One region of the Enterobacter sp. C4G1 genome, then DNA from elsewhere that is predicted to be linked to it. Evidence: predicted binding sites of a transcription regulator. Region 1 holds the regulator's gene; each other region holds the start of a gene.
What was found. Region 1 encodes LexA, which represses DNA repair genes until DNA is damaged. Its sites were predicted from a motif close to TNCTGTATGTACATACAGNA; they were not measured.
Positions count from the first base shown of each region.

Region 2: the regulator LexA is predicted to act here: its motif matches at 1,898-1,917, upstream of ACT9TW_RS12850 (DNA translocase FtsK 4TM domain-containing protein).
Region 3: the regulator LexA is predicted to act here: its motif matches at 2,052-2,071, upstream of dinB (DNA polymerase IV).
Region 4: the regulator LexA is predicted to act here: its motif matches at 2,229-2,248, upstream of metR (HTH-type transcriptional regulator MetR).

Region 1 covers NZ_JBQVVV010000001.1:1,394,875-1,400,030, reverse strand. Annotated here, with positions in the region: gene zur (zinc uptake transcriptional repressor Zur) at 53-565, shown strand; gene ACT9TW_RS06680 (CsbD family protein) at 635-844, opposite strand; gene dinF (MATE family efflux transporter DinF) at 965-2,302, opposite strand; gene lexA (transcriptional repressor LexA) at 2,366-2,974, opposite strand; gene ACT9TW_RS06665 (diacylglycerol kinase) at 3,083-3,451, opposite strand; gene plsB (glycerol-3-phosphate 1-O-acyltransferase PlsB) at 3,605-5,156, shown strand, end outside.
Region 2 covers NZ_JBQVVV010000001.1:2,666,903-2,672,058, forward strand. Annotated here, with positions in the region: gene trxB (thioredoxin-disulfide reductase) at 1-820, opposite strand, end outside; gene lrp (leucine-responsive transcriptional regulator Lrp) at 1,365-1,859, shown strand; gene ACT9TW_RS12850 (DNA translocase FtsK 4TM domain-containing protein) at 1,995-5,156, shown strand, end outside.
Region 3 covers NZ_JBQVVV010000001.1:2,007,546-2,012,701, reverse strand. Annotated here, with positions in the region: gene pepD (cytosol nonspecific dipeptidase) at 1-897, shown strand, start outside; gene dinB (DNA polymerase IV) at 976-2,034, opposite strand; gene nqrM ((Na+)-NQR maturation NqrM) at 2,144-2,347, opposite strand; gene nqrF (NADH:ubiquinone reductase (Na(+)-transporting) subunit F) at 2,347-3,570, opposite strand; gene nqrE (NADH:ubiquinone reductase (Na(+)-transporting) subunit E) at 3,581-4,177, opposite strand; gene ACT9TW_RS09625 (NADH:ubiquinone reductase (Na(+)-transporting) subunit D) at 4,184-4,822, opposite strand; gene ACT9TW_RS09620 (Na(+)-translocating NADH-quinone reductase subunit C) at 4,815-5,156, opposite strand, start outside.
Region 4 covers NZ_JBQVVV010000001.1:885,860-891,015, reverse strand. Annotated here, with positions in the region: gene yigL (sugar/pyridoxal phosphate phosphatase YigL) at 1-374, shown strand, start outside; gene ACT9TW_RS04275 (carboxylate/amino acid/amine transporter) at 457-1,356, shown strand; gene metR (HTH-type transcriptional regulator MetR) at 1,244-2,197, opposite strand; gene metE (5-methyltetrahydropteroyltriglutamate--homocysteine S-methyltransferase) at 2,313-4,574, shown strand; gene ACT9TW_RS04260 (PRD domain-containing protein) at 4,589-5,156, opposite strand, start outside.

The DNA of each region.
Region 1 (5,156 bases):
CAGAACATGATAAAGTGAGGGTTTTCCATCCCATAGACAGCCGAGGTGCTAAATGGATAAGTCCACAAAAGAGCTGCTGGCGCAAGCTGAAAAGCTCTGTGCGCAACGCAATGTGCGCCTGACCCCACAGCGCCTTGAAGTATTGCGTCTGATGAGCCTGCAACAGGGCGCCATCAGTGCGTATGATTTACTCGACCTGCTGCGCGCAAGCGAGCCGCAGGCCAAGCCGCCTACCGTCTATCGCGCGCTGGATTTCCTGCTGGAACAGGGCTTTGTGCACAAGGTCGAATCAACAAACAGCTATGTGCTGTGCCATTTATTTGATCAGCCTACCCACACCTCGGCCATGTTTATCTGCGACCGCTGCGGCGTGGTGAAAGAAGAGTGCGCGGAAGGTGTTGAAGACATTATGCATACGCTGGCAGCCAAAATGGGCTTCGCCCTGCGCCATAATGTGATTGAAGCACACGGATTATGCTCTGCGTGCGTGGAGGTCGAATCATGCAGCCATCAGGATGCGTGCCAGCATGACCACTCCATTCTGGTAAAGAAAAAACCGCGCTAACGGCAAAAGATAAGGCGGCTCAGGGCCGCCCTCAGGGTGTACATCCTTGTACTTGCAGGTATTACCGGTCTACCAGCGATAGTCGTTACGCTTTTCCCAGTCGCCGACTTCTTTCTCCGCCTGATCTTTGGCGTAGCCATAGCGTTCCTGAATTTTACCGACAAGCTGATCGCGCTTTCCTTCGATGACCGTCATATCGTCATCTGTCAGCTTACCCCATTGCTCTTTCGCTTTACCTTTGAACTGTTTCCAGTTGCCGCTGATTTCGTCTTTATTCATCATCAGGTCCTCATCGTTAAAGAGTGAAAGGGCCGCCCGAAACCTTCATTTCATGCTGGACGTGATAATAATTTTAGTTGAGCATCTGGCACTCAGGAATTTATTCAGAATCTTTTACCATCATGAGAGATCGTGACGGGATGAAAGCCAGGTATTATTTTTCCAGTGACGACGCCAGATAAACGCCAGCGAGAGGCCACGCAGAAGAAGAAAGACCGCGAGGGCCAGCCATAACCCATGATTCCCCAGATACGGCACCGTGAGCAGCGTTAAACCAAACCCACCCGCCGCGACCGCCATGCTGTTACGCATTTCCGCGCCACGCGTTGCGCCAATGAACATCCCGTCGAGTAAATAACACCAGACGCCCACAACCGGTAAGATCACCTGCCAGATGATGTAGTGGCTTGCCAGCTCACGCAGTGCAGGTAATGACGTGAGCAGCGCAACAATATACTCACCAAAGCAGGTGTAGATGAGTGCAAATGCCAGCGCCACCAGCCCAGCCTGACGACATGCAGCACGCCAGACATCATGTAATTGCCCGCTTTCGCGCGCGCCATACGCTTGCCCGGAATGGGCTTCTACCGCGTAGGCAAAGCCATCGAGGGCATAGGCGGTAAAGGTCAGCAGCGTCATCAGCACCGCGTTGACAGCAACGATTTCCGGGCCAAGCCGCGCGCCAAAGACCGTCAGTGCACCAAAGCACAGTTGCAATAACAGCGAGCGCAGCATGATGTCGCGGTTAAGCGCCAGCAGCTTGCGGATATTGCCGCGCCAGGCGGCCTTTAGCAGCGCAGGTGTTATGCCCCGCATCACCAGCACACGCCAGACCATCCACAGCCCGATAATCAGCGTGCCGTACTCGGCAATAGCTGTTGCCAGCGCCGCGCCCTGCACATTCATGTGCAACCCCATAACCAGCCAGAGGTCGAGCACTATGTTCAGGACGTTCCCGACAACCAGCAGGATAACGGGAGCGCGGGCATACTGAACGCCCAGTAACCAGCCCAGCAGAACCAGATTCGCCAGAGATGCCGGTGCGCTTAGCCAGCGAATATCAAGGAAACGCCGTGCCTGCTCCAACACCGCTTCACTGCCACCTACAATGTGTAATGCCAGCTCAATCAGTGGTGTACGCAGCAGAACGATAAGTACACCCGCACCCAGCGCCAGAATTAACGGCTGTACCAGCGCACGTGCCAGACGCAGGGGATCTTTTGCGCCAAACGCCTGTGCCGTCAGCCCGGTGGTGCTCATGCGTAAAAAAAGCAACAGCATAAAGAGGAAGCTGGTTGCCGTTGCGCCAATCGCCACGCCACCCAGATACACCGGTGAATCCAGATGACCAATAACCGCCGTATCGACCAGCCCCAACAGCGGAACGGTGATATTGGAAAAAATCATCGGCAGTGCAAGACGCCACAATGCCTTATCGGAAGCAGTCAGCAGTGACATGAAAAATACCGGGAGTGGGAAATGAATCAGGCTACGGAGGCTCCGTAGCCTGTCAGGGGGAGATTACAGCCATTCTCCGTTGCGGATGACGCCAACCGCCAGACCTTCAATGGAGAAGTTATGTTCGCGAAGATCCACCACGATTGGGGAGAATTCGCTGTTTTCCGGCAGCAGTTGCACAGTATTGCCCTGTTTTTTCAGGCGCTTAACGGTAACTTCGTCATCAATACGCGCCACCACCACCTGACCGTTGCGCACATCCTGAGTCTTATGAACCGCCAGCAGATCGCCATCGAGAATACCGATGTCTTTCATGGACATGCCGCTGACGCGCAGCAGAAAATCCGCGCTCGGTTTGAACATGCCAGGATCGACCTGATAGTGACCTTCAATATGCTGCTGTGCGAGCAAAGGCTCACCTGCCGCGACACGGCCAACCAGCGGAATGCCCGTCTCTTCTTCTACCAGCAGACGGATGCCGCGTGAAGCACCAGAAACAATCTCAATTACGCCTTTACGCGCCAGAGCTTTAAGGTGTTCCTCGGCAGCATTTGGAGAACGGAAACCCAGGCGCTGCGCGATTTCCGCACGCGTAGGTGGCATTCCCGTCTGGCTGATATGATCCCGGATGAGATCAAACACCTCTTGCTGCCTGGTCGTTAACGCTTTCATTCCGCCCCCTGGGTGTATATACAGTTATGCTGTGAGTATATACAGTCAAAGGTGATTTTGGAACCAAAAACTGCACAAAAAACCAGGGACTTAATTATTCCTCGAGGCTCATCGGAAATGCGACCAAAGCAGCGTGACCCAGGTGATCACCGCAGTAATAATCGCCAGCAACACGGCGGCAGACCCCATATCTTTTGCACGACCAGAGAGCTCATGGAAATCAGAGCCAATACGATCAACTACCGCCTCAATAGCGCTATTGAGAATTTCCACTATCATCACCAGAAGCACAGAACCAATAAGAAGAACGCGCGTTATGGCATCAACATCGAGGAAACAGGCAATGATTACCGCCACGATAGCGGCAACGCCTTCCTGACGAAAAGCGGCTTCATTGATCCACGCGGCACGGAAACCTTTCCATGAATAGCCGGCAGCTTTGATGATTCGGGTTAACCCAGTGGTATTATTGGCCATTAAAAGAACCTTTTATTAGAAATAGCGTCAGTAACTATAGACGCAGTGCGTTTACTGCCGCCCGAAGTATGACGGGTAACAACAGAAATTTTGCGCGCTTTCTGTTATCCTTGCGCCGCAATTGCATTATTAACCAGAGGCTTTACATCGTTTATGTCTGGCTGGCCACGAATTTACTACAAATTACTTAATTTACCATTAACCGTTCTGGTAAAAAGCAAGTCTATCCCAGCAGAACCCGCGCTGGAATTAGGGCTCGATACCTCTCGCCCTATAATGTATGTTTTGCCTTACAACTCGAAGGCAGACTTGCTCACGCTCCGCGCCCAGTGTCTGGCGCATGATTTACCCGATCCGCTTGAACCACTGGAGATCGACGGTACTCTGCTGCCGCGCTACGTGTTCATTCACGGCGGGCCGCGTGTGTTTACCTATTACACGCCAAAAGAAGAGTCCATCAAGCTGTTCCACGACTACCTCGATCTACACCGCAGCAATCCTGATTTGGATGTGCAGATGGTGCCGGTATCGGTGATGTTTGGTCGTCGCCCAGGTCGCGAAAAAGGGGAAGAAAACCCACCGCTGCGGATGCTCAACGGTATCCAGAAATTCTTCGCGGTGTCCTGGCTTGGTCGCGATAGCTTCGTGCGTTTCTCTCCTTCTGTGTCGCTGCGCCGCATGGCAGATGAACACGGTACGGATAAAATCATCGCGCAAAAACTGGCTCGCGTGGCACGTATGCACTTTGCGCGCCAGCGTCTTGCAGCCGTAGGGCCGCGCCTCCCGGCGCGTCAGGACCTGTTCAATAAATTGCTGGCGTCTAAAGCCATTGCCCGCGCCGTGGAAGACGAAGCGCGCAGCAAGAAGATTTCGCATGAGAAAGCACAGCAGAACGCCATCGCATTGATGGAAGAGATCGCTGCGAACTTCTCCTACGAGATGATTCGCCTGTCCGATCGTATTCTGAGCTTTACGTGGAACCGCCTCTATCAGGGGATCAACGTTCACAACGCCGAGCGCGTGCGCCAGCTGGCACATGACGGCCACGAAATTGTCTATGTGCCCTGCCACCGCAGCCACATGGACTACCTGCTGCTTTCCTACGTGCTTTATCATCAGGGCCTAGTGCCACCGCACATCGCGGCCGGTATTAACCTGAACTTCTGGCCAGCAGGTCCGATTTTCCGCCGCCTTGGTGCCTTCTTTATTCGTCGTACCTTCAAAGGTAACAAGCTCTATTCCACCGTATTCCGCGAATATCTGGGCGAGCTGTTCAGCCGCGGTTATTCCGTTGAGTATTTCGTAGAAGGCGGGCGTTCCCGTACTGGCCGCCTGCTTGATCCGAAAACCGGCACGCTGTCGATGACTATCCAGGCCATGTTGCGCGGCGGTACCCGCCCAATTACGCTGGTACCGATTTACATCGGCTACGAGCACGTTATGGAAGTGGGAACGTACGCCAAAGAGCTGCGCGGTGCGACCAAAGAGAAAGAGAGCCTGCCACAGATGCTGCGTGGTCTGAGCAAGCTGCGTAATCTGGGTCAGGGCTACGTGAACTTCGGCGAGCCAATGCCGCTGATGAACTACCTTAACCACCATGTCCCGGAATGGCGCGAGTCTATCGACCCTATCGAAGCGATACGCCCTGCCTGGCTGACGCCAACGGTGAACGGCATTGCCGCTGAGCTGATGGTGCGTATTAACA
Region 2 (5,156 bases), 1.3 Mb from region 1:
CGTTACCGTGAATACCGGACTGCACTTTAATGTAGCCGTTTTCCAGCTCCAGCTGACCGTCAAAGATAGCGGTATTCGGGCTATGGCCGATAGCCACAAACAGACCCGCCACTTCCAGTGATTCCTCGTGGTCGGTGTTCTGCGTATCGCGGATGCGCAGGCCAGCAACGCCCATCTGATCGCCCGTCACTTCTTCCAGAGTACGATTGGTGTGCAGCACGATATTGCCGCTCGCCACTTTATCCATCAGACGTTTAATCAGGATCTTCTCTGCGCGGAAGGTGTCGCGGCGATGGATCAAATGCACTTCAGAGGCGATGTTCGCCAGATACAGCGCTTCTTCTACTGCGGTGTTACCGCCACCGATAACCGCGACTTTCTGGTTACGGTAGAAGAAACCGTCACAGGTTGCGCAGGCAGAAACGCCACGGCCTTTGAAGGCTTCTTCAGATGGCAGTCCGAGGTAACGCGCCGATGCACCGGTTGCGACAATGAGCGCATCGCAGGTGTACTCACCGTTGTCGCCTGTCAAGCGGAACGGACGGTTTTGCAGGTCAACCTTGTTGATGTGATCGAACAGAATTTCGGTTTCGAATTTGGTCGCATGTTCGTGCATACGCTCCATCAGCAGCGGCCCGGTCAGGTCGTTCGGGTCGCCTGGCCAGTTTTCTACTTCAGTCGTGGTGGTCAACTGACCGCCTTTTTCCATACCGGTAATCAACACCGGTTGCAGGTTAGCGCGCGCAGCATAGACCGCCGCGGTATATCCCGCAGGTCCAGAACCAAGAATTAGCAGCTTACTGTGTTTGGCCGTGCCCATGAGATCCCCATTGTTGTTGGCAGACATTTGTCAGGATTGTAGGGAATTTGTTGCCGTAAAAAAAGAGCGCAGCAATTTTGATATCGATATGTGCAATAGACACTGGCGATGGATTGAGCGCTATAACATAACGCTTTCTACTAAAAACCGGTCGTTTATAAGGCAATAAAATGAGGATTAATGGCCAGTCGTTATGAATATCCGGCATGTTGTACTAAAAATCGATGTTTTGCTTTGACAATCCCCTGCGCTTTTGCGAAAACATTGAAGGAAGAAAAAAACCGCGTTAACAGTGTGTCGCATAGACATGCACGTAAATGCCATTTTTACCGGGTCAGTGAAATCTACGCATGGTGTGGACAGACGCCATACGTGATGTCGGTGGCGGCCATTTCAGGCACCGGTCTTCTTACCGTAGAACCCGAATCCGCATCGCGTATATTACATAATCAGGCGATGTGATGAATAACGGGTACAGGCTCTGAACAGTGATGTGCACAGGGTCCAGGCAGGAGTAGGGAAGGAATACAGAGAGACAATAATAATGGTAGATAGCAAGAAGCGCCCTGGCAAAGACCTCGACCGTATCGATCGTAACATTCTTAATGAATTGCAAAAGGATGGGCGTATTTCCAACGTCGAGCTTTCAAAACGTGTGGGACTTTCCCCGACGCCGTGCCTTGAGCGTGTGCGCCGACTGGAAAGACAGGGTTTTATTCAGGGCTATACGGCTCTGCTGAACCCGCATTATCTGGATGCCTCACTTCTGGTATTTGTTGAGATTACTCTGAATCGTGGTGCGCCGGATGTGTTTGAGCAATTTAACTCCGCTGTACAAAAACTTGAAGAAATTCAAGAGTGTCACTTGGTTTCCGGTGATTTCGACTACCTGTTGAAAACCCGTGTGCCAGACATGTCCGCCTACCGTAAGCTGCTGGGTGAAACCCTGCTGCGTCTGCCAGGCGTGAACGACACCCGTACCTATGTGGTGATGGAAGAGGTCAAACAGAGCAATCGTCTGGTTATTAAGACGCGCTAACACGGAACAGGTGCAAAATCAGCGTAGTTTGATTACACTCCTGTTAATCCATACAGCAACAGTGCCGGGGATACCCGGCGCTGTTGTCCGTTTTAGCAAACAGGCAGGACATGCCTGATACCTGGAGAGCCTTTCTTGAGCCAGGAATATACTGAAGACAAAGAAGTCACACTATCGAAGCTAAGCAGCGGACGTCGACTCCTTGAGGCGTTGCTGATTGTTATTGCCCTTTTTGCCGTCTGGCTGATGGCAGCCTTACTCAGTTTCAACCCCTCAGATCCGAGCTGGTCGCAAACCGCATGGCATGAGCCTATCCATAATTTAGGTGGCACGCCCGGTGCCTGGCTTGCGGACACCCTGTTTTTCATCTTCGGTGTCATGGCCTATACCATCCCGGTGATCATCATCGGTGGCTGCTGGTTTGCCTGGCGTCATCGTCAGAACGATGAATACATCGATTATTTCGCGGTTTCGCTGCGCCTGATTGGTGCTCTGGCACTGATCCTGACCTCCTGCGGGTTGGCGGCGATTAATGCCGACGATATCTGGTATTTCGCTTCCGGTGGAGTGATTGGCAGTTTGCTGAGCACCGCGCTGCAACCGATGCTGCATAGCAGTGGAGGCACCATTACGCTGCTCTGTATCTGGGCTGCGGGATTAACCCTGTTTACCGGTTGGTCATGGGTGAGCATTGCCGAAAAACTCGGCAGTCTGATCCTTACTATTTTGACGTTTGCCAGCAACCGTACTCGTCGTGATGATACGTGGGTAGATGAAGACGAATACGAATACGAAGATGAGGACGAAGAGGATACCGCTTCAGCTCCGCATCGCGAATCTCGCCGCGCGCGTATTCTGCGTGGCGCGCTGGCGCGCCGCAAACGTGTGGCAGAAAAATTTGCTAATCCGTTAGGACGCAAAACAGATGCTGCGCTCTTCTCCGGCAAACGCATGGATGACGACGAGCAGGCTGAATACCGTGCTGCGGGTGCCCCCGTTGACCCTGATGATGTGCTCTTCTCTGGCAGCCGCGCCACTCCAGGTGATTACGACGAATACGACCCGTTGTTAAATGGTCATTCCGTTAGCGAACCTGTCGCGGCGGCAGCTGCGGCAACGACAGCCGCTCAGGCCTATGCTGCGCCTGTTGAGGCAGTCATGCCTTCCGCGCCGGTGTATGAGCCAGAGCCTCTTACCCAGCAACCTGCGGTTGAGTGGCAAGACGCGCCTGCAATCCCTGCACATCAGCCGGTTATTACCCCTGAACTGCAAAGCTATGCGCCAGCACAGCCGCAGGAACAGTGGCAGCAGCCATACCAGCCGGAACCGGAATACGCGCCGCAGCCGTACGCGGAGTATGAAGCGCCGGTGTCTCAGCCTTATCAGGACTATGCCCCGGTTGCGGTTGAGCCTGCTCAGCCTGACGCTGAACCGCAAGTTGAAGTGGAAGAGGTCAAACCGACTCGCCCACCAATGTACTATTTTGAAGAAGTTGAAGAACGCCGGGCACGTGAGCGCGAACAGCTGGCTGCCTGGTATCAGCCCGTACCGGAACCGAAGCAAGAACCTGTGACCAGGGCTCCTTCCGTTACTGTTCCACCAGTTGACCCAACACCTGTTGTTGCGCCAGTGGCGGAAAGTGTGAAGCACGCTACCGCGGCGGCGGCAGTTGCTGCGCCTGTCTTTAGCCTTGCATCCGGTGGCGCGCCGCGTCCACAGGTGAAAGAGGGTATTGGCCCGCAGCTTCCTCGTCCTAATCGCGTGCGTGTTCCTACCCGCCGTGAGCTGGCGTCCTATGGCATCAAATTACCTTCTCAGCGTATGGCTGAGGAGAAAGCGCGTGAATCTGAGTACGAAGATGACGCCGATGAGATGCAGCAGGATGAGCTGGGGCGTCAGTTTGCCGTACAACAGCAGCAGCGTTATGGCGAAGAGTATCAACACGAAGCCCGCCCGACTCATGTTCATGAAGAAGATGAAGACGACGTGGCCGAAGCAGAGTTAGCGCGCCAGTTTGCTGCCACTCAGCAGCAACGCTATTCCGGTGAGCAGCCTACGGGAGCGAATCCGTTCTCGTTATCTGACTTCGAATTCTCGCCAATGAAAGATTTGGTTGATGATGGCCCGAGCGAACCGTTATTCACCCCAGGTGTGATGCCTGAAACGCAAACTGCGCACCAGCAGCCTGCACCTGCGCCGCACGTGCAGCAGCCAGCGCCACAGGCTTATGCGCAGCCGCAACAGCCTCAGCACGCGCCGCAGTTCCAGCAGCCACCGGCACAGCCGAAGGAAAGCCTGATTCACCCGCTGCTGATGCGCAATGGTGATAGCCGTCCGCTGCAACGCCCAAGTACGCCGCTGCCGTCGCTGGATCTGTTAACGCCGCCTCCGTCAGAAGTTGAACCGGTGGATACCTTTGCACTGGAGCAGATGGCGCGTCTTGTGGAAGCGCGTCTGGCTGATTTCCGCATTAAGGCGGACGTGGTGAATTATTCCCCAGGTCCGGTTATTACCCGTTTCGAACTGAACCTGGCGCCAGGTGTTAAAGCCGCGAGAATTTCTAACCTGTCCCGTGACCTGGCTCGCTCGTTGTCGACCGTTGCGGTGCGTGTGGTGGAAGTTATCCCGGGTAAACCTTATGTCGGCCTGGAACTGCCAAATAAGAAACGCCAGACCGTCTATCTGCGTGAAGTGTTGGATAACGCCAAGTTCCGCGAGAATCCATCGCCGTTGAGTGTGGTGCTGGGCAAAGACATCGCAGGCGATCCTGTGGTGGCCGACCTCGCAAAAATGCCACACCTGCTGGTTGCGGGTACGACGGGCTCGGGTAAGTCGGTCGGTGTGAACGCCATGATCCTGAGTATGCTCTACAAAGCGCAGCCGGAAGATGTGCGTTTCATCATGATCGACCCGAAAATGCTGGAACTCTCTGTTTATGAAGGTATCCCGCATCTGCTGACTGAAGTGGTCACCGACATGAAAGACGCTGCTAACGCCCTGCGCTGGAGCGTTAATGAGATGGAACGTCGCTATAAATTAATGTCGGCACTGGGCGTACGTAACCTGGCCGGTTATAACGACAAGATCGCGGAAGCAGTTCGTATGGGGCGCCCAATTCCGGATCCTTACTGGAAGCCGGGTGACAGTATGGATGCCCAGCATCCGGTGCTGGAAAAACTGCCTTATATTGTCGTGCTGGTAGACGAATTCGCTGACCTGATGATGACCGTCGGCAAGAAAGTCGAAGAGCTGATTGCCCGTCTGGCGCAGAAAGCACGTGCGGCCGGTATTCACCTT
Region 3 (5,156 bases), 610 kb from region 1:
ACTACGCTGCCACTGTCCCGTGAAGCGATCCCTGCTGGTTTCCAGACCTTCAAGCTGACGCTGAAAGGCCTGAAAGGGGGTCACTCTGGTGGCGATATTCACTTAGGCCTGGGTAACGCCAACAAACTGCTGGCGCGCTTCCTGGCAGGCCACGCGGCTGAACTGGACCTGCGTCTGGTTGATTTCAACGGCGGTACGCTGCGTAACGCAATCCCGCGTGAAGCATTTACCACTGTTGCAGTGCCAGCGGCAAAAGCAAACGAGCTGAAAAAACTCTCCAGCGTTTATCTGGATATCCTGAAAAATGAACTGTCTGCAAAAGAAAAAAACCTGACTGTGGTTCTGGAATCGGTATCGACAGATAAAGCCGCTCTGACTGCACAGTCTCGCGACAACTTTATCCAGTTGCTAAATGCCTCGCCAAACGGTGTTATTCGCAACTCTGACGTCGCAAAAGGCGTTGTGGAAACTTCTCTGAACGTTGGCGTCGTGACCATGAGCGACGACAGCGCAGAAATCATCTGCCTGATCCGTTCACTTATCGACAGCGGTAAAGAGTACGTTGTCAGTATGCTGGAATCTCTGGGCAAACTGGCTGGCGCGTCAACGTCCGCTAAAGGTAGCTACCCAGGCTGGCAGCCGGATGCAAGCTCACCGGTAATGGCTCTGGTGCGTGAAACTTACCAGCGTCTGTTCAACAGCACCCCGAACATTCAGGTGATCCACGCGGGTCTGGAATGTGGCCTGTTCAAAAAGCCGTATCCGGATATGGATATGGTGTCCATCGGGCCAACCATCACCGGGCCACACTCCCCGGATGAGCAGGTTCATATCGAAAGCGTGGGCCACTACTGGACCCTGCTGACTGAACTGCTGAAAGCGATTCCTGCGAAGTAAAACCCCCACCCCAGCCCTCTCCCGCAGGGAGAGGGTGAAAAACACAGGCCCGGTAAGCGGTAGCGCCACCGGGCTTTTTTACAATCCCAATACCAGCTGTCGCTCAAGCTGCGGATCCAGCAGCGTGACGTGTAATCCCACCAGCCGAACCCCTCTTCCACCCCGTCGTTCTTCCCAGGCCTTTTTTGCCGTCGCGATAAGATCGTCTTTATTCAGGCGCGGCCAGACGTGCTCCTGGGTGGTTTGCTGAAAATCATTGAACTTGAGTTTGATCCCCTGGCGGGCAATCAGAAGGTCTGGTTTCACCCTGGCAAGGCGTCTTTCCAGCTCCGGGTAAAGTTGCCCGGTAATAATGGCCTCGCATTCAGCCCAGTCATGAATATCTTCAATCAGCGTACGCTCTACGCCAACGGATTTACGCAGCCGCTCGTTATTCACGCTCCGCTCGTCAATGCCCTGGCTGCGCTCCCACAGAACACGGCCAAACTTCCCGAAACGCTTGAGCAGCATCACGAGATCGCTGCGCTGCACATCTTCGCAGGTACGCAGCCCCATACTTTCAAGCTTCGCGGCTGAGACTTTCCCGACACCGGGTATTTTTCCAAGCGGTAACGTTTTTAAAAAAGCCGGAACGTCATCCGGGGTGATGACGTACTGGCCATTCGGTTTATTCAAATCTGAAGCGATTTTTGCAAGGAACTTCACCGGCGCAACGCCTGCCGATGCTGTTAGGTTCAGCTCACGGGCAATAGTCTGGCGGATCTCCTGTGCCATCAGCGTGGCAGAGCCGTGGCAATGGACGCTGTCAGTGACATCCAGATAGGCCTCATCAAGCGAAAGCGGTTCAATCAGCGACGTGTAACGGGAGAAAATGTCCCGGATATGAACGGAGGCTTCTTTGTAGGCTTCAAACCGGCCCGGCAGAAGGGTGAGGTGCGGGCAGAGTTTCAACGCCATCGCCGTCGGCATGGCGCTGCGCACGCCAAATTTGCGCGCTGGGTAATTGGCAGTGCTGATCACTCCACGCTGGACGCGGCTACCGCCAATGGCGATAGGGATATCCCGCAGCGCCGGGTTGTCACGCATCTCCACTGCGGCAAAAAAACAGTCCATATCCACATGGATTATTTTGCGCATAGTAAGCCCTCACTTATCACTGGATAAGTATACAGTAAATTTATGAGGATTGAGAAGTGGATGTGGAAAACGCCGGGTGGCGACTTCGCCATACCCGGCCTACAAAACCTTAAATAATGCGTTGCTGTTCGCGGGCCATTCTTTTTTTCCGCGCGTCGCACGGCTCCGGGCAATCGCAGACTTTTTCCATCCCCAAAGAAGAGATACCGCCGCAACTGCCCTGTATGCTTTTACGCCTGATGATCCAGCCTAACGACATGCCGAATACCACCAGCAAAAAGACCAAAAAGGTTGCCAGAAACGTCAACATCATCAGCCTCCAAAGTCATCCAGCATGATGTTCTCATCTTCCACACCCAGATCTTTGAGCATCTTAATGACGGCCGCATTCATCATTGGCGGGCCACACATGTAGAATTCACAATCTTCCGGTGCTGCGTGCTGCTTCAGGTAGTGCTCATAGAGAACGTTGTGGATGAAGCCCGTATAACCTGTCCAGTTATCTTCCGGCTGCGGGTCAGACAGCGCCACATGGAAGGTAAAGTTAGGATTTTCACGCGCCAGTTGTTCGAATTCATCGTCATAGAACATTTCGCGCAGCGAGCGGGCCCCGTACCAGAAGCTTATTTTTCGTTGACTGCCGAGCCGTTTAAGCTGGTCGAAAATATGCGAACGCATCGGCGCCATCCCTGCTCCGCCGCCGATAAACACCATTTCAGCATCCGTCTCTTTAGCGAAGAATTCGCCAAACGGGCCCGAGATCGTGACTTTATCACCTGCTTTCAGTGACCAGATATAAGACGACATCACGCCCGGTGGTGCATCCGGCACAGCCGGTGGTGGCGTGGCGATACGCACGTTAAGCATAATGATGCCCTTCTCTTCCGGGTAGTTAGCCATAGAGTAGGCACGTAACGTTGGCTCATTGACCTCTGACGCAAAGCGGAAGAGATTAAATTTATCCCAGTCGGCGCGGTATTCGTCCGGCACGTCAAAATCGGCGTAAGCAACGGTGTGCTCCGGGCACTCAATCTGGATATATCCGCCTGCGCGGAAGGGCACATCTTCCCCATCAGGCACGCACAGTTTCAGCTCTTTAATAAAAGTGGCTTTGTTATCGTTAGAGATAACCTCGCACTCCCATTTTTTGATGCCGAAGATCTCTTCCGGCAGCTCAATTTTCATGTTCTGGCGCACCGCAACCTGGCAGGCCAGGCGGCAACCGTCTTTCGCCTCACGTTTCGTGATGTGCGCCAGTTCAGTTGGCAAAATGTCGCCACCGCCCTCTTTCACCGTCACACGACATTGCCCACAGGAACCCCCGCCGCCACAGGCCGAGGAGACAAATATCCCGTTACCCGAAAGCGTGTTAAGCAGTTTGTCGCCCGCCGGAGTGCGGATCTGGTTCTGCGGCTCACCATTAATATCAATAATGACGTCCCCGGCGTTCACAAGCTTAGAACGCGCAGCCAGTATCAGCCCAGACAGTACCAGTACAATGAGCGTGAACATCGCCACGCCAAGAATAATTTCCATATCTAAGCCCTCAGAGCTGCACGCCGGAGAAGGACATAAAGCCCAGCGCCATTAGCCCGGTGGTGATAAAGGTGATCCCTAAGCCTCGCAACCCTGCGGGCACGTTGGCATATTTCATTTTTTCCCGGATCCCCGCCATAGTGACAATCGCCAGCATCCAGCCAATACCGGAGCCAAAGCCGTAAACGATGGATTCACTGAAGTTGTAATCACGCTGGACCATAAACGACACGCCGCCGAAGATGGCGCAGTTCACCGCGATCAGCGGCAGGAAGATCCCCAGCGCGTTATAAAGCGACGGGAAATATTTATCGAGGATCATCTCAAGTATTTGTACCAGCGCCGCAATCACACCGATAAAGGTGATGAAGTTAAGGAAACTCAGATCGACTCCCTCAACCAGCGCGCCATCACGCAGGACAAAGTTGTACACCAGATTATTAATCGGTACAGATAATCCGAGCACCACGGTGACCGCCACACCCAGACCAAATGCCGTTGATACCTTTTTGGACACTGCGAGGAACGTACACATGCCCAGGAAAAACGCGAGCGCCATGTTTTCAACAAACACCGCGCGCACAAACAAACTCAGGTAATGAGACATTGTCGGTTACTCCTTTTCCTGCTGTTCTGGTTTCAGGGTACGAATCAGCCAGATCAGCAAACCGATAATGAAAAATGCACTTGGGGCCAGCAGGAACAGCCCGTTAGGCAGATACCAGCCGCCATGTTGCACCGTGTCCAGCACAGTGATACCGAACAGCTTACCGCTGCCGATTAACTCACGCAGGAAACCCACCGTCAGGAGAATGACCCCATATCCCAGGCCGTTGCCGATACCGTCCATAAAGCTCGCCAGCGGCGGCATCTTCATGGCGTAGGCTTCTGCGCGCCCCATCACAATACAGTTGGTGATGATCAAACCAACAAATACCGAGAGCTGTTTTGAGGTTTCATAGGCAAAAGCGCGCAACAGCTGATCGACGACGATCACCAGTGACGCGATAATCGCCATCTGCACGATGATCCTCACGCTGTTCGGAATGTGGTGGCGGATCATGGAGATAAACATGCTGGAAAATGCAGTCACCAGCGTCACCGCGACGGTCATCACCAGCGCAGTTTCCAGCTTGGTAGTCACCGCCAGTGCAGAACAGACGCCAAGCACCTGCAACGTAATCGGGTTATTGGCTAAAAGCGGGCCAACGAGTACCTTTTTAACTTCTTTCAATTCACCCGCATCAGCCATTGTTCAGCGCTCCTTCACGTACATTTTTCAGGAAGGGGCCAAAACCCAGCTCCCCCATCCAGAAGTCAAAACTGTGCTGCACGCCGTTGGACGTGAGTGTTGCCCCGGAAAGCCCGTCCACAGCGAACTCATCACCTGGACGCGCCGCCCCTTTCATCACTCTCAGCGCGGGTAATCCGTCATCGTCGAGCACTTTTTTACCGATAAACTGCGCCCGCCAGTTAGGGTTCTCGATTTCACCGCCGAGCCCCGGCGTTTCACCCTGGTCATAGTAGGTAATGCCTTTCACCGTGCGACCGTCTGTATCTAACGCAACAAAGGCATACATCATTGA
Region 4 (5,156 bases), 510 kb from region 1:
GGATCAGCAAGGTGTTCTTCACCTGTGAAAGCCACGAAGAGCTGCTCCCGCTGGAGCAGGCGATCAACGCCCGCTGGGGTGACCGTGTTAACGTCAGCTTCTCTACGCTGACCTGCCTGGAAGTGATGGCCGGTGGCGTCTCGAAAGGTCACGCGCTGGAAGCGGTGGCACAACGTATGGGCTTTGAACTGAAAGACTGCATCGCCTTCGGCGACGGCATGAACGATGCGGAAATGCTCTCGATGGCGGGTAAAGGCTGCATCATGGAGAACGCACACCAGCGTCTGAAGGATCTGCACCCGGAACTGGAAGTGATCGGTTCTAATGCCGACAATGCCGTGCCGAAATATCTGCGCAAGCTGTTCCTTGAATAATCTTCATTTGGTTATTTATTGCTCAGTTGTCAACTAAAGAGTTCGCTACAATGCCTGTCCTTCTTTCAGAGAGACAAGCATTGTGGCGCTACTCATTATCACCACTATTCTGTGGGCCTTCTCATTTAGCCTGATTGGCGAATACCTTGCGGGTTCGGTAGACAGCTACTTCTCAGTGCTGATGCGCGTGGGGCTGGCGGCACTGGTATTCCTGCCGTTTCTGCGTACGCGTGGGCAAACGCTGAAAACCATTCTGCTGTACATGCTGGTGGGGGCAATGCAGCTCGGCATCATGTATCTGTTCAGCTTCCGCGCTTACGTGTACCTGTCGGTATCCGAATTCCTGCTGTTTACCGTGCTCACACCGCTCTATATCACGCTGATTTACGATCTGCTGAGTAAGCGTCGCCTGCGTTGGGGCTATGCGCTGAGCGCGCTGCTGGCGGTTGTCGGTGCGGCGATCATTCGCTACGACAAAGTGAGCGACCACTTCTGGACCGGTCTGATGTTTGTACAGCTGGCCAACATCAGCTTCGCCATTGGCATGGTGGGTTACAAACGCCTGATGGAAACCCGTCCGATGCCGCAGCATAACGCCTTTGCCTGGTTCTATATGGGGGCGGCCATTGTTGCCGTGGCGGCGTGGTTTATGCTCGGCAACCCGCAAAAACTGCCGACCACTTCCGTGCAGTGGGGCATTCTGGTCTGGCTGGGCGTGGTGGCGTCCGGGCTGGGATACTTCATGTGGAACTACGGCGCTACCCAGGTAGACGCCGGTACGCTGGGGATCATGAACAACGTGCATGTGCCGGCGGGTCTGCTGGTTAACCTGGCTATCTGGCAGGAGCAACCGCACTGGCCGAGCTTTATTATTGGGGGAACGGTGATCCTGGCTTCGTTGTGGGTACATCGCCGTTGGGTCGCTCCGCGCTCCGCACAAACGGAAGATGGTCGCACGCGTGGTTCCGCGCTGAACGAATAAACGCTTCTGTAACCGGTTGACGCTGCTCGCCATCGCGCACGGCAGCGTACAGCCGGCTCCACAGTCCTTCACCCAGGGTTTTGGTCACCACCAGGCCCTGGCGTTCAAAACTCTCCACCACCCAGTGCGGCAGCGCCGCGATGCCCATTCTGGCGGCAACCATCTGAATTAACAGCAAGGTGTTATCCACGCTTTTCAGCTGCGGGTTGATGCCTGCCGGTTGCAGGAAGTGACGCCAGATATCCAGGCGACTGCGTTGCACCGGGTAAATCAGCAGCGTTTCCGTGGCCAGATCTTCCGGCGTGACGCGCGTTTTAGCGGCCAGCGGATGATCCGGTGCCAGTACCAGGCGCACTTCATAATCAAACATTGGTGAGTAGTGCAGGCCGCTGCGCGGAAGGATGTCTGAGGTCATGACCAGATCCAGCTCGCCCTGCTGGAGCGAAGGCTGTGGGTCAAATGTCACGCCGGATTTAAAGTCCATCTCCACCTGCGGCCACTTCTGGCGGAAGTTCTCAAGCGCGGGAGTCAGCCACTGTATACAGCTATGACACTCAATGGCGATGCGCAATTTCGTCTGCTGCGGTTCGTTGCAGGACTGCAACGCGCTGGCAATTTGCGGCAGCACCTGATTTGCCAGTTGCAGCAAAATCTCACCCTGCGGGGTAAAGCGCAGCGGCTGACTCTTACGCACAAAAAGACGGAAACCGAGGCGTTGTTCCAGATCGCTGAACTGGTGTGAAAGGGCAGACTGGGTCTGGTGCAGCGTGGCCGCAGCCGCTGCGAGAGAACCGCAGTTCCGCAACGCTTGTAGCGTTTTCAGGTGTTTTATCTCGATCATGAAAGTCCTTCACTTCGGCATGAACATTTTGCGCTTGAGGAATATACAGTACCTGCCAATTATAGAAGTGTAAACATCTGGACGTCTAAATAACGAATTTCACAAGGGGTACACCATGACAATCCGCAATCACACACTCGGTTTCCCTCGCGTTGGTCTGCGTCGCGAACTGAAAAAAGCGCAAGAAAGCTACTGGGCAGGAAAATCCACCCGTGAAGAGCTGCTGGCCGTGGGCCGCGAGCTGCGCGCCCGTCACTGGGATCAGCAAAAGCAAGCGGGCATTGACCTGCTGCCGGTGGGCGATTTCGCCTGGTACGACCATGTTCTGACTACCAGCCTGCTGCTTGGCAACGTGCCGGCTCGTCATCAGAACAACGATGGATCGGTCGATCTCGACACCCTGTTCCGTATCGGCCGTGGCCGTGCGCCGAGCGGTGAGCCCGCTGCAGCAGCAGAAATGACCAAGTGGTTCAACACGAACTACCACTACATGGTGCCGGAATTTGTCAAAGGCCAGCAGTTCAAACTGACCTGGACGCAGCTGCTGGATGAAGTGGACGAAGGGCTGGCGCTGGGCCACAAGGTGAAGCCTGTGCTGCTTGGCCCGGTCACCTACCTGTGGCTGGGTAAAGTGAAGGGCGAGCAGTTTGACCGCCTGAGCCTGCTGAACGATATCCTGCCGGTATACCAGCAGGTGCTGGCGGAGCTGGCAAAACGCGGTATCGAGTGGGTGCAAATCGACGAACCTGCGCTGGTACTGGAGCTGCCGCCGGAGTGGCTGAACGCCTTCAAACCCGCGTATGACGCGCTCACAGGCCAGGTGAAGCTGCTGCTGACCACCTATTTTGAAGGGGTCACTCCGAATCTCGATACCATTACCGCGCTGCCGGTACAGGGCCTGCACGTTGACCTGGTCCACGGTAAAGATGATGTGACAGAGCTGCACAAACGTCTGCCTGCTGACTGGCTGCTTTCTGCTGGTCTGGTGAATGGCCGTAACGTCTGGCGTGCTGATTTGACGGAAAAGTATGCCCAGATTAGTGCGATTGTCGGTAAACGTGATCTGTGGGTGGCCTCTTCCTGTTCGCTGCTGCACAGCCCAATTGACCTGAGTGTTGAAACGCGTCTGGATGTCGAAGTGAAGAGCTGGTTTGCCTTCGCCCTGCAAAAGTGCGAAGAGTTGGCGCTGCTGCGCGATGCGCTGAACAGCGGTGACACGGCCGCCATTACCGAATGGAGTGCTCCAATTCAGGCGCGTCGCCACTCGACTCGCGTGCATAACGCGGCTGTGGAAAAACGTCTGGCGGCCATCACCGCCCAGGACAGCCAGCGCCAGAGCGCTTATGAAGTGCGTGCCGAAGCCCAGCGCGCCCGTTTTAACCTGCCAGCCTGGCCGACAACCACCATCGGTTCATTCCCGCAGACCACTGAAATTCGCGGCCTGCGTCTGGACTTCAAAAAGGGCAACCTCGATGCGAACAACTATCGCGCCGGCATTGCCGAGCACATCAAGCAGGCGATTGTGGAGCAAGAGCGTTTAGGTCTGGACGTGCTGGTACACGGTGAAGCCGAGCGCAACGATATGGTGGAATACTTTGGTGAGCATCTGGACGGCTTCGTCTTTACCCAGAACGGCTGGGTGCAGAGCTACGGCTCCCGCTGCGTGAAGCCGCCGGTGGTGATCGGCGATGTCAGCCGCCCGGAAGCAATCACCGTTGAGTGGGCGAAGTACGCCCAGTCCCTGACCGACAAACCTGTCAAAGGCATGTTGACCGGCCCGGTGACGATTCTCTGCTGGTCTTTCCCGCGTGAAGACGTGACCCGCGAAACTATCGCGAAGCAGATTGCTCTGGCGCTGCGTGATGAAGTGGCGGACCTGGAAGCGGCGGGGATTGGTATTATCCAGATTGACGAACCGGCTCTGCGTGAAGGATTACCGCTACGTCGCAGCGACTGGGATGCTTATCTGGCGTGGGGCGTAGAGGCGTTTCGCATTAACGCCGCCGTCGCAAAGGACGACACCCAGATCCACACACATATGTGTTACTGCGAATTTAACGACATCATGGATTCCATCGCTGCGCTGGACGCCGATGTGATCACCATTGAGACGTCACGTTCAGACATGGAGCTGCTGGAGTCTTTCGAAGAGTTCGAATACCCGAACGAAATCGGACCGGGCGTTTACGATATTCACTCCCCTAACGTACCGAGCGTGGAATGGATTGAGGCGCTGTTGCAGAAAGCGGCACAGCGTATTCCGGCAGAGCGTCTGTGGGTAAACCCGGACTGCGGCCTCAAAACCCGCGGCTGGCCAGAAACCCGCGCCGCGCTGGCGAATATGGTGAAGGCGGCGCAGAACCTGCGTCAGGTTTAACCCCGGCGCTCGTTTTACGCCTGCCCATCCATCAGGCGGCTAATATGAATGCTTAACCATGTCAGCTCATCTTTCGGTAAGGTGAGCTGATATTTATCCCGTACATAGTCGCGGATCACCCACGCTACGGTCATCGCATCCGGGCGATGGCGCATCAGTTCCTGATAAAAATCCTCGGTTTCACTCAACGCAATCTTCCCCGCCAGAACCCGCTCGGCAAAGTAACGCAGATGAGTAATAAAGCGCATATAGTTCACCGATTGCGTATCAATGGCCTTGCCGAGTTTATAGCGCACGATTTCGGCGATACGGTTCACCAGCTCAACCTGCTGGTGGGCGCTGCTGTCGTCATCCTGAGCGCTGGCGTTGATCAGATGAAAAGCGATATTGACTGCTTCGTCTTCCGGTAACTCAACGTCAAACTTATCGTTCACCTGCGCACGTGCCAGCAACCCTATGCCATATTCCTGCGGGTAGTAGCGCTTCACTTCCCAGCTGAGCTTATTGTGGATGAGTTGCCCGCTGCGGTAGCGTTCCACGGCAAAGTGCAGATGTTCTGCGAGTGTGAAGAGCAGCACCGAA